Regions from separate parts of the Neobacillus sp. YIM B06451 genome, predicted to be linked through region 1. Evidence: riboswitches for the same ligand, from Rfam matches in the RefSeq annotation. Region 1 holds a riboswitch; each other region holds the start of a gene.
The links. Region 1 has a riboswitch for cyclic di-GMP ahead of RB160_RS19520 (coiled-coil domain-containing protein). Riboswitches for the same ligand answer to the same signal wherever they lie in the genome.
Positions count from the first base shown of each region.

Region 2: it holds a riboswitch for cyclic di-GMP, as region 1 does, so the genes downstream of both, RB160_RS05745 (NPCBM/NEW2 domain-containing protein) here and RB160_RS19520 (coiled-coil domain-containing protein) in region 1, are expected to answer to the same signal.
Region 3: it holds a riboswitch for cyclic di-GMP, as region 1 does, so the genes downstream of both, RB160_RS02985 (HD domain-containing phosphohydrolase) here and RB160_RS19520 (coiled-coil domain-containing protein) in region 1, are expected to answer to the same signal.

Region 1 covers NZ_JAVFKJ010000015.1:15,804-18,072, forward strand. Annotated here, with positions in the region: gene RB160_RS19510 (amino acid ABC transporter permease) at 1-78, shown strand, start outside; gene RB160_RS19515 (amino acid ABC transporter ATP-binding protein) at 103-843, shown strand; cyclic di-GMP riboswitch class I at 955-1,043, shown strand; gene RB160_RS19520 (coiled-coil domain-containing protein) at 1,110-1,541, shown strand; gene RB160_RS19525 (HD domain-containing phosphohydrolase) at 1,651-2,269, shown strand, end outside.
Region 2 covers NZ_JAVFKJ010000002.1:255,854-258,122, forward strand. Annotated here, with positions in the region: gene RB160_RS05745 (NPCBM/NEW2 domain-containing protein) at 36-875, opposite strand; cyclic di-GMP riboswitch class I at 947-1,033, opposite strand; gene RB160_RS05750 (beta-propeller domain-containing protein) at 1,808-2,269, opposite strand, start outside.
Region 3 covers NZ_JAVFKJ010000001.1:619,419-621,687, reverse strand. Annotated here, with positions in the region: gene RB160_RS02990 (carboxypeptidase M32) at 1-632, opposite strand, end outside; cyclic di-GMP riboswitch class I at 914-997, shown strand; gene RB160_RS02985 (HD domain-containing phosphohydrolase) at 1,049-2,269, shown strand, end outside.

The sequences.
Region 1 (2,269 bases):
CTTCGTTATTTTGAAAAGAAAATAGAAGGGCCGGATAGCTACACGGTTGTCGGCGAGGATATCCAGCCTGCGAGATAATAGCTGCAGAAAGGAGGAGAACGTATGGAAAAAGTTATTGATATCCAGCATTTAAATAAGTCCTTTGGAAACCATGAAGTGTTAAAGGACATTAACTTTTCGGTTAATAAAGGGGAAGTCGTGAGCATTATCGGTTCATCCGGGTCCGGCAAATCGACGCTCCTTCGCTGTGTAAACCTACTGGAAATGCCGAGCGGCGGCCAAATCATTTATAAAGGCGAGAACATTCTTGATGACAAGCATGACCTGTTCCTTTACAGGAGAAAGCTTGGCATGGTGTTCCAGCAATTCAATCTGTTCAACAACCACAACGTCCTTGGCAACTGCGTGGTCGGGCAAGTAAAGGTGCTTAAGCGCTCAAAGGAAGAAGCTGAAAAAGTCGCCCTGAACTATTTGAAAGTGGTCGGTATGGATAAATACATTAATGCCAAACCGCATCAATTGTCCGGCGGGCAAAAGCAGAGGGTAGCGATTGCAAGGGCCTTGTCAATGGAACCGGATGTCATGCTGTTCGACGAGCCAACTTCCGCGCTTGACCCTGAAATGGTTGGCGAGGTTCTCAAGGTTATGAAAGATCTTGCCGAATCAGGATTGACGATGCTGATTGTTACACACGAAATGGAATTTGCCCGTGAAGTTTCCGACCGGGTTGTCTTTATGGATAAAGGGGTTATCGCCGAGGAAGGAAGCCCTGAGCAAATCTTCAGCAATCCAACCCAGGAACGGACAAGGGAATTCCTGAAAAGGACATTAAAACAGTACTAAATCGACATCCTCGGGCCTTTTCTCCTATTATTCTAGAAAAAAATTCAAAAAATTTGGATAATAGTTGCAAATAGTTATAAAGTCCTTGTATAATTATGACATATACTAAAATAGACCCAGGGGCAACTTATCTGAAAAGATAAGAACGCAAAGCTAAAGGGGCTAAAGCAGGAGTACTGCCATGCCAGCCAGTTGCATTAAACAAGTCCCTCTTCTATTATTGGGTCTTTTTTGTTGGACTTTCTAAACAGTTGGAGGGAATGGGGATGTTGAAAAAAGTATTATCAATTTTTTTCACGGCTGTCCTGATTTTTGGATTGGGCTCACCGGCTTTCGCGAATGAAGAGAAAGATGTAGCCAAAGCGGTCAGTTTGATTGAAAAGACCAATAATGAAATTTACGAAAAGGTTGAAAAAGCAGTAGAAAAGGCAGACAAGCTGCAAGCCCAGTATCTTGAGGATATTAAAAAACTTCAAGAAGGCGACACTGGAACGCATGAAAAACTAACGCAAAAATACAATGAAAAATTAGATAAAATCATTTCGGATATTTATGAGGAAACGCTGAAAATGTCGGATAAAACGATTGCGAAGGCCGCGGAATACGGAGTAATTGCCGAATGCAGCTGGGTACTTGTCCGTTTTGCTGATAGAGAAGTGTGGATTGACCCAATCCGTATTGTAAAAATATATCCATAATACTAAATTTTATTGAATGAATTATTTGAATACTATATGATAGAAGTAACTTTACGAGTCTAATATTAAAGATAGACTCGTTTTTTTTGTACAATAGGGGGTGGTCTATTTGGCTTTTACTATTGGGAAAAAGGGAACTGCATTGGAGAAAGTTTCACTTGAAGCATTTGATATTAGCCTTCTTGCACGTGGGGATGGAACTGAATTCATGGTCTCCAATATAACAAAAAATAATATTCTCTATATTTACCCTAGCGACTCCCCAAATGTAACGGAGTTTATTTATATTTTGGACGGCCACCTAATCTGCGAACTAAATGGGGAAAAAATAGAACTTGGTCCAGGCGATTATTTTACCGCTACTAATTTAGAGGAACCCATTCATTTCTCGACTATAACAAATGTAGTGTATCTATGGGTTATAACTGAACCAACTTTTTATCAATTAAGTGAGAGTTTAAACAGCTTAAAGAGTATTGTTGAAGAGGTTGAACGAAAGGATAAGTATACAAGCAAACATAGCAATAGAGTTACTGAGTATGCAATGAAAATTGCCAAAAAGCTTATGTTCCCAAAAGACAAGCTCGAAAACTTATATATTGCTTCGATATTGCACGATATCGGAAAAATTAATATACCTACCGAAATTTTAAATAAACCCGATAGGTTATCGAGTGAGGAGTTTGCCTTTATTAAGAAGCACCCGGTTGATGGGGCGGAAATGGTGA
Region 2 (2,269 bases), on a different contig from region 1:
TTGAAACAGCCTCTTCATAAAAGTTTGGTTGGCAATTACTTAATAACTACATTAGCGAGATCTATTGTTATCCAACCGCTTTTATTATCTGCTTTTACTACTTCCAATTTCTTAACACCAGCTATATCTACATCTACGTTACTTGGTAGTCCACCCTGTGTAAGTTTAACAGAAGCAAGAACTTCTCCGTCTCCAACAATTTCTATATTAGTATCGTAGTTGTTTCTTGAATTATCATCAATACCTATTAAGCCGGTTATTTTCGAATATTTACCATCTAAATTTAATGAGTATTTATCCGCCCCGTCGGAATAATAGAATTCCATACTATATCCCTTTGTATAAGTTTTTCCAGCAATCTGCATAGTTTTATTAGTATTTACAGTAGAAGTTGCATAATAAGGTTTTAAAATATCAGACATGTAACTTCCATTTAGATTTGTCCCAAAGAAAACTGTATCCACCGTCTTATTGTAGAATGCTTTGTCACCTAATAGATCACCAACTGCATTTACAGGCGCATACATAATTCCTTTATAAGCTAGCACTCTTGGTACAGAAACTCCTGCAGTTTGAAAATTACCACTTTGAATATTTCCCTTATAAGCGATTTTAGTTTTTAGAGGTGTTACGGCATAACTTTTGTAGGAATCAGCTTCCTTAGATTTGGCAGCAACCTGTTTTTTTAAATCACTGATTTGTTTATCTTTTGTTGCTATTTGTTTTTTCTGGGATGCTACTGTAGTTTGTAAGGATTTAATTTGTTTCTGTAGTGAAGAAATCGATTCGCTTGCGGCTTCTGTTACGTTTGAAGAAAAGAGTGTCCCAAAAACGAAAGAGATTACTACCAAAAATACCAAACTTCTTTTTTTCATGATGAACCCCCATAATTGTTATTCGGAAAATAAAAAATAGACATTCAGCTACCGAATGTCTTTGTTTAGATTTCGGTAGCTGGCTGGCATAATCATTTCTGACTTTAGCCCCTAAAGCTTTGCGTCCCAATTTTTCAAGTGGTTTGCCTTTTCGTTTATATGCTATTTTCAAAGGTTATATTTTCCAAAATAATTATATAAGTAAAACTACCTATTTGGCAATATTTTTTTAGAAAATAATTCCACAATACGGTTAAAAGGACCTAAGATTCAAAAAAACTCCCTATAATGTTGGATAATAGTACAAATATAAAAAGGGTAATCTATACTTATAATTGAACTGTTTAAGTCAATCTCATAGTAGCTCTCCTTTTAACAAAATTCTTAAAAAGTATCCAATGTTATCAGACTTCTGGTTACAGTTATTCTGATATAAGACCCTTAGCCTGCAGGAATCGTTTTTAACATCTCCCTTTCGTTTCATTATTCTTCGTAATATCATGGTATATAGCTTTTACCTTCCTTCCTATGCGCGGGGTGGTCTTCGCGGGCTCTCTATTTCAGCATATTCTTCGGAATCCAAAACCCGTTCATTTGGACCATGTCTTGTAGAGGATTGGACTGAATCTTCGATTGTGTTGAGAATTCCCCGTCAAAATAATCCATCTTGAACCATATCCCTGATTAGCTTTTATTTTTGAGAGAAAACAAATAAACCCGGTCTTAATGGCCGGGTTTTCATTTCAAAGAAAATCATGAACTTGTAGGGCTCTGACAAAACCCATTTACCAGTTTAAAAAAAGCAAACTCCTTCCACCCCAAGCATTAGTATAGCAATGGAAATTAGAAAAGTTCCGTGCTTCCTGCTTGGATGCTGGTCATGTTTCAGAATCCACCGGAACCGTCCCTTTGGTTTCCGGTGGATTCCATGATTATCTCAGCCCGAGAGTTCCGATGTTTCTGTACGATTTCAAATCATGGCTTGTGATTTTTTCTGGTGACAGCGCGAACAGGGTATCACCGATATACAGGAGCCGCTTGATCTCTGTATTGTATTCCTCATAAATAGATGGCTTCTCGCTGTCCATATGAGTAATTTTCGACTGTAGCGTGAATCCTTTTTCCGGATCGATATTGTATACATAGGCTCCCTGGGACTCGAAAATTTGATCGTATTCATTTGCCTTGCTGTTTTGATAAACGGAAATCGGGAAGGCAAACAAACCCTTATCTTTGTTGAACAGCAGTGCTTTATGGTCATGATTCAGCAGTGAATGCGTCCCTCTCCCGCCGATGACTTCTGTGAATTTCTCTTTTGGATTGCTCATGTCACTAACATCGAACATCGAAATTTTGACGCCGTCAGTCAGGATAATCGGCTGGGCACCCGCTTC
Region 3 (2,269 bases), on a different contig from region 1:
TCCTTTTGCTTCTCAACATTGTATTTCTGGCTGAAAATCTCCGAATTTGTCTGGTTCGGCGATTTCTTGATCCGCTCCAAAAGCGCGACGCTTGTGTCCCGCAGCCTTGCAAAAAGTGGGTCTAGCTTGGCCACCGTCAGTCCTGGTTCAAATTCATTGAGCATCGCATCATATCGATGGTTTTCATAACCGAACAACTCGGCGAATTTCCGCCTGAACGCAACAATTTTTTCAAGGTACGGAGCGAAATGGCCGAAGTCGTTGTGCTCTCTCGCGTGCTCCCACGCGTCATTCGCTTGGGCTGTCAAAATGGCGAATGCTTTAAAGTCCTCAGCGGGAATCCGCTTTGAACGATCATATTGTTCCTTCCGCTCGCGAACCTGTGCAGCTGTTACTTCGTCAAGTTCAGCCGATTCAGATGTCAATTCCTCAAGCAGCCTGCCCATCTCTTCTGAAACGGACAGCTTAAACGCTTCCGTCCGCAACGTGCCAATCGATTTGGCGAACTGGGCGCGCCCTTTTTTCGGTGCCATTACTTTCTGATCCCAATCGGCAAGGCCTGATATACTTTGGAAATGGGTAATTTTTTCGTCAAGTGCTTTAAAATCTTCAATTGCTTTCTGTCTATCCATTGATTTTCCCCCCTTTGAAAATTGCCGCCCTTAAAGGGTGGGCCGCTTCCCCATTATACCCGTTTTCTCTCTCCCATCCAAAAATTAGCTTAAATTTTCAAACTACTTTTTTATACAAAAGGAACCATTAAGTCCGTCTTTACGTAGACAAAACGCTAAAATTTCTGTTTCTTCCTATATAAAAATACAAAATTCTACAATTTTCTCCCAATATTGTCGAATATTATGTATACTAGGAACGGACAACTTTGGAAACAGCTCTTCCTATAACCTCAAACAAATCATCAAAAAGGCAAATCCCCTGAAAAGGGGTGGCGCAAAACTATAGGGACTAAGGCGAAATGCTATGTTAGCCAGTTGCTGGATTCGGAAGCGTGTAAATCTATTCAGTGCGCTTTTATTAAGGGGTGGATCGTATGTTGAAAAAGCTGAGTGAAATTAAGCCGGGAGACATTCTGAACGAAAATGTATATCTGGATCAGCTGTTAATCTTAAAGAGGGGCATGTCCCTTTCTCCTATTTTTATCAAAAAGTTAAGGGACCTGGGGATTGAAGAAGTGAACATCATTCATCCTTCTTCCTGGCATGAAGGAACAGCAAGCCATCCCCATAGCCTGAATGATATGAAGAATTCAAAAATGCATATTGAACAATTTTTCAATCTACTGGTGACCATTGGTACCGAAAAAAGATATGGACACCTTCTGTTTGAAATAGATGACCTTAATTTTGCCGAGACGATGTTCATCGGTATTATGAGAGATCGAACAATCTCTTCCCTTTTTTATGAAATGAAGGAATATGACACACTTACTTGGCAGCATTCCTTTGATGTTTTTCTATTAGGAATCCTCCTTGCCAAAAAGATTGGCCTGCGAAACCTGGAGGAGATTGCTATTGGCTATTTGCTGCACGACTTCGGAAAAACGAACATCACTAAAAAGATTCTTGATAAACCGGGTAAACTTACATACGAAGAATTCACGGAAATGAAAAAACATACCATTTACGGGCACAGGTTGCTGACGGAGAACGGATTTTCAGAATCGATAGCTGCTTGCGCCAAAAGCCATCACGAGCGCCTTGACGGATCCGGTTATCCAGAAGGCCTTGAAGCAAAAAATTTGGACATCCCGATGAGGATATTGATGATTGCCGATGTATATTCCGCCCTTACCCTCGAACGGCCGTACCGGCTAGCATACTCACCCCAAAAAGCCATCCAGATTCTGCTCGAGGATGAGAAATGCTACGACCTTGATATTCTCCTCCAATTTATCGATTTGATGAAAATCTATCCCGAGGATGCAGTCGTGAAGCTCTCAAATAACGAAAGAGCAACTGTAGTGAAAGTCATCGATGCAATACCGACCCTTCCCATTATCCGGACTGAAACAAAACGGGAAATTATCAAGCTTCCTGTTGACCACTCATTGACGATTAAGAGGATGCTGAAATGGAAGAAGGTGAATTCCGCTCTTTTATTCGAGTCTTACACAGATGCTCTCCTCCATGGAAGAAACACTCTCGCGTATGATTTATTCTCTGAGCTGACGGAGCATATGAGAATCGAAGAAATGTACGAAGAAGTCATCGGCAAATCCATGGACCGGATCGGTTCTCTTTGGGAAGAAGGC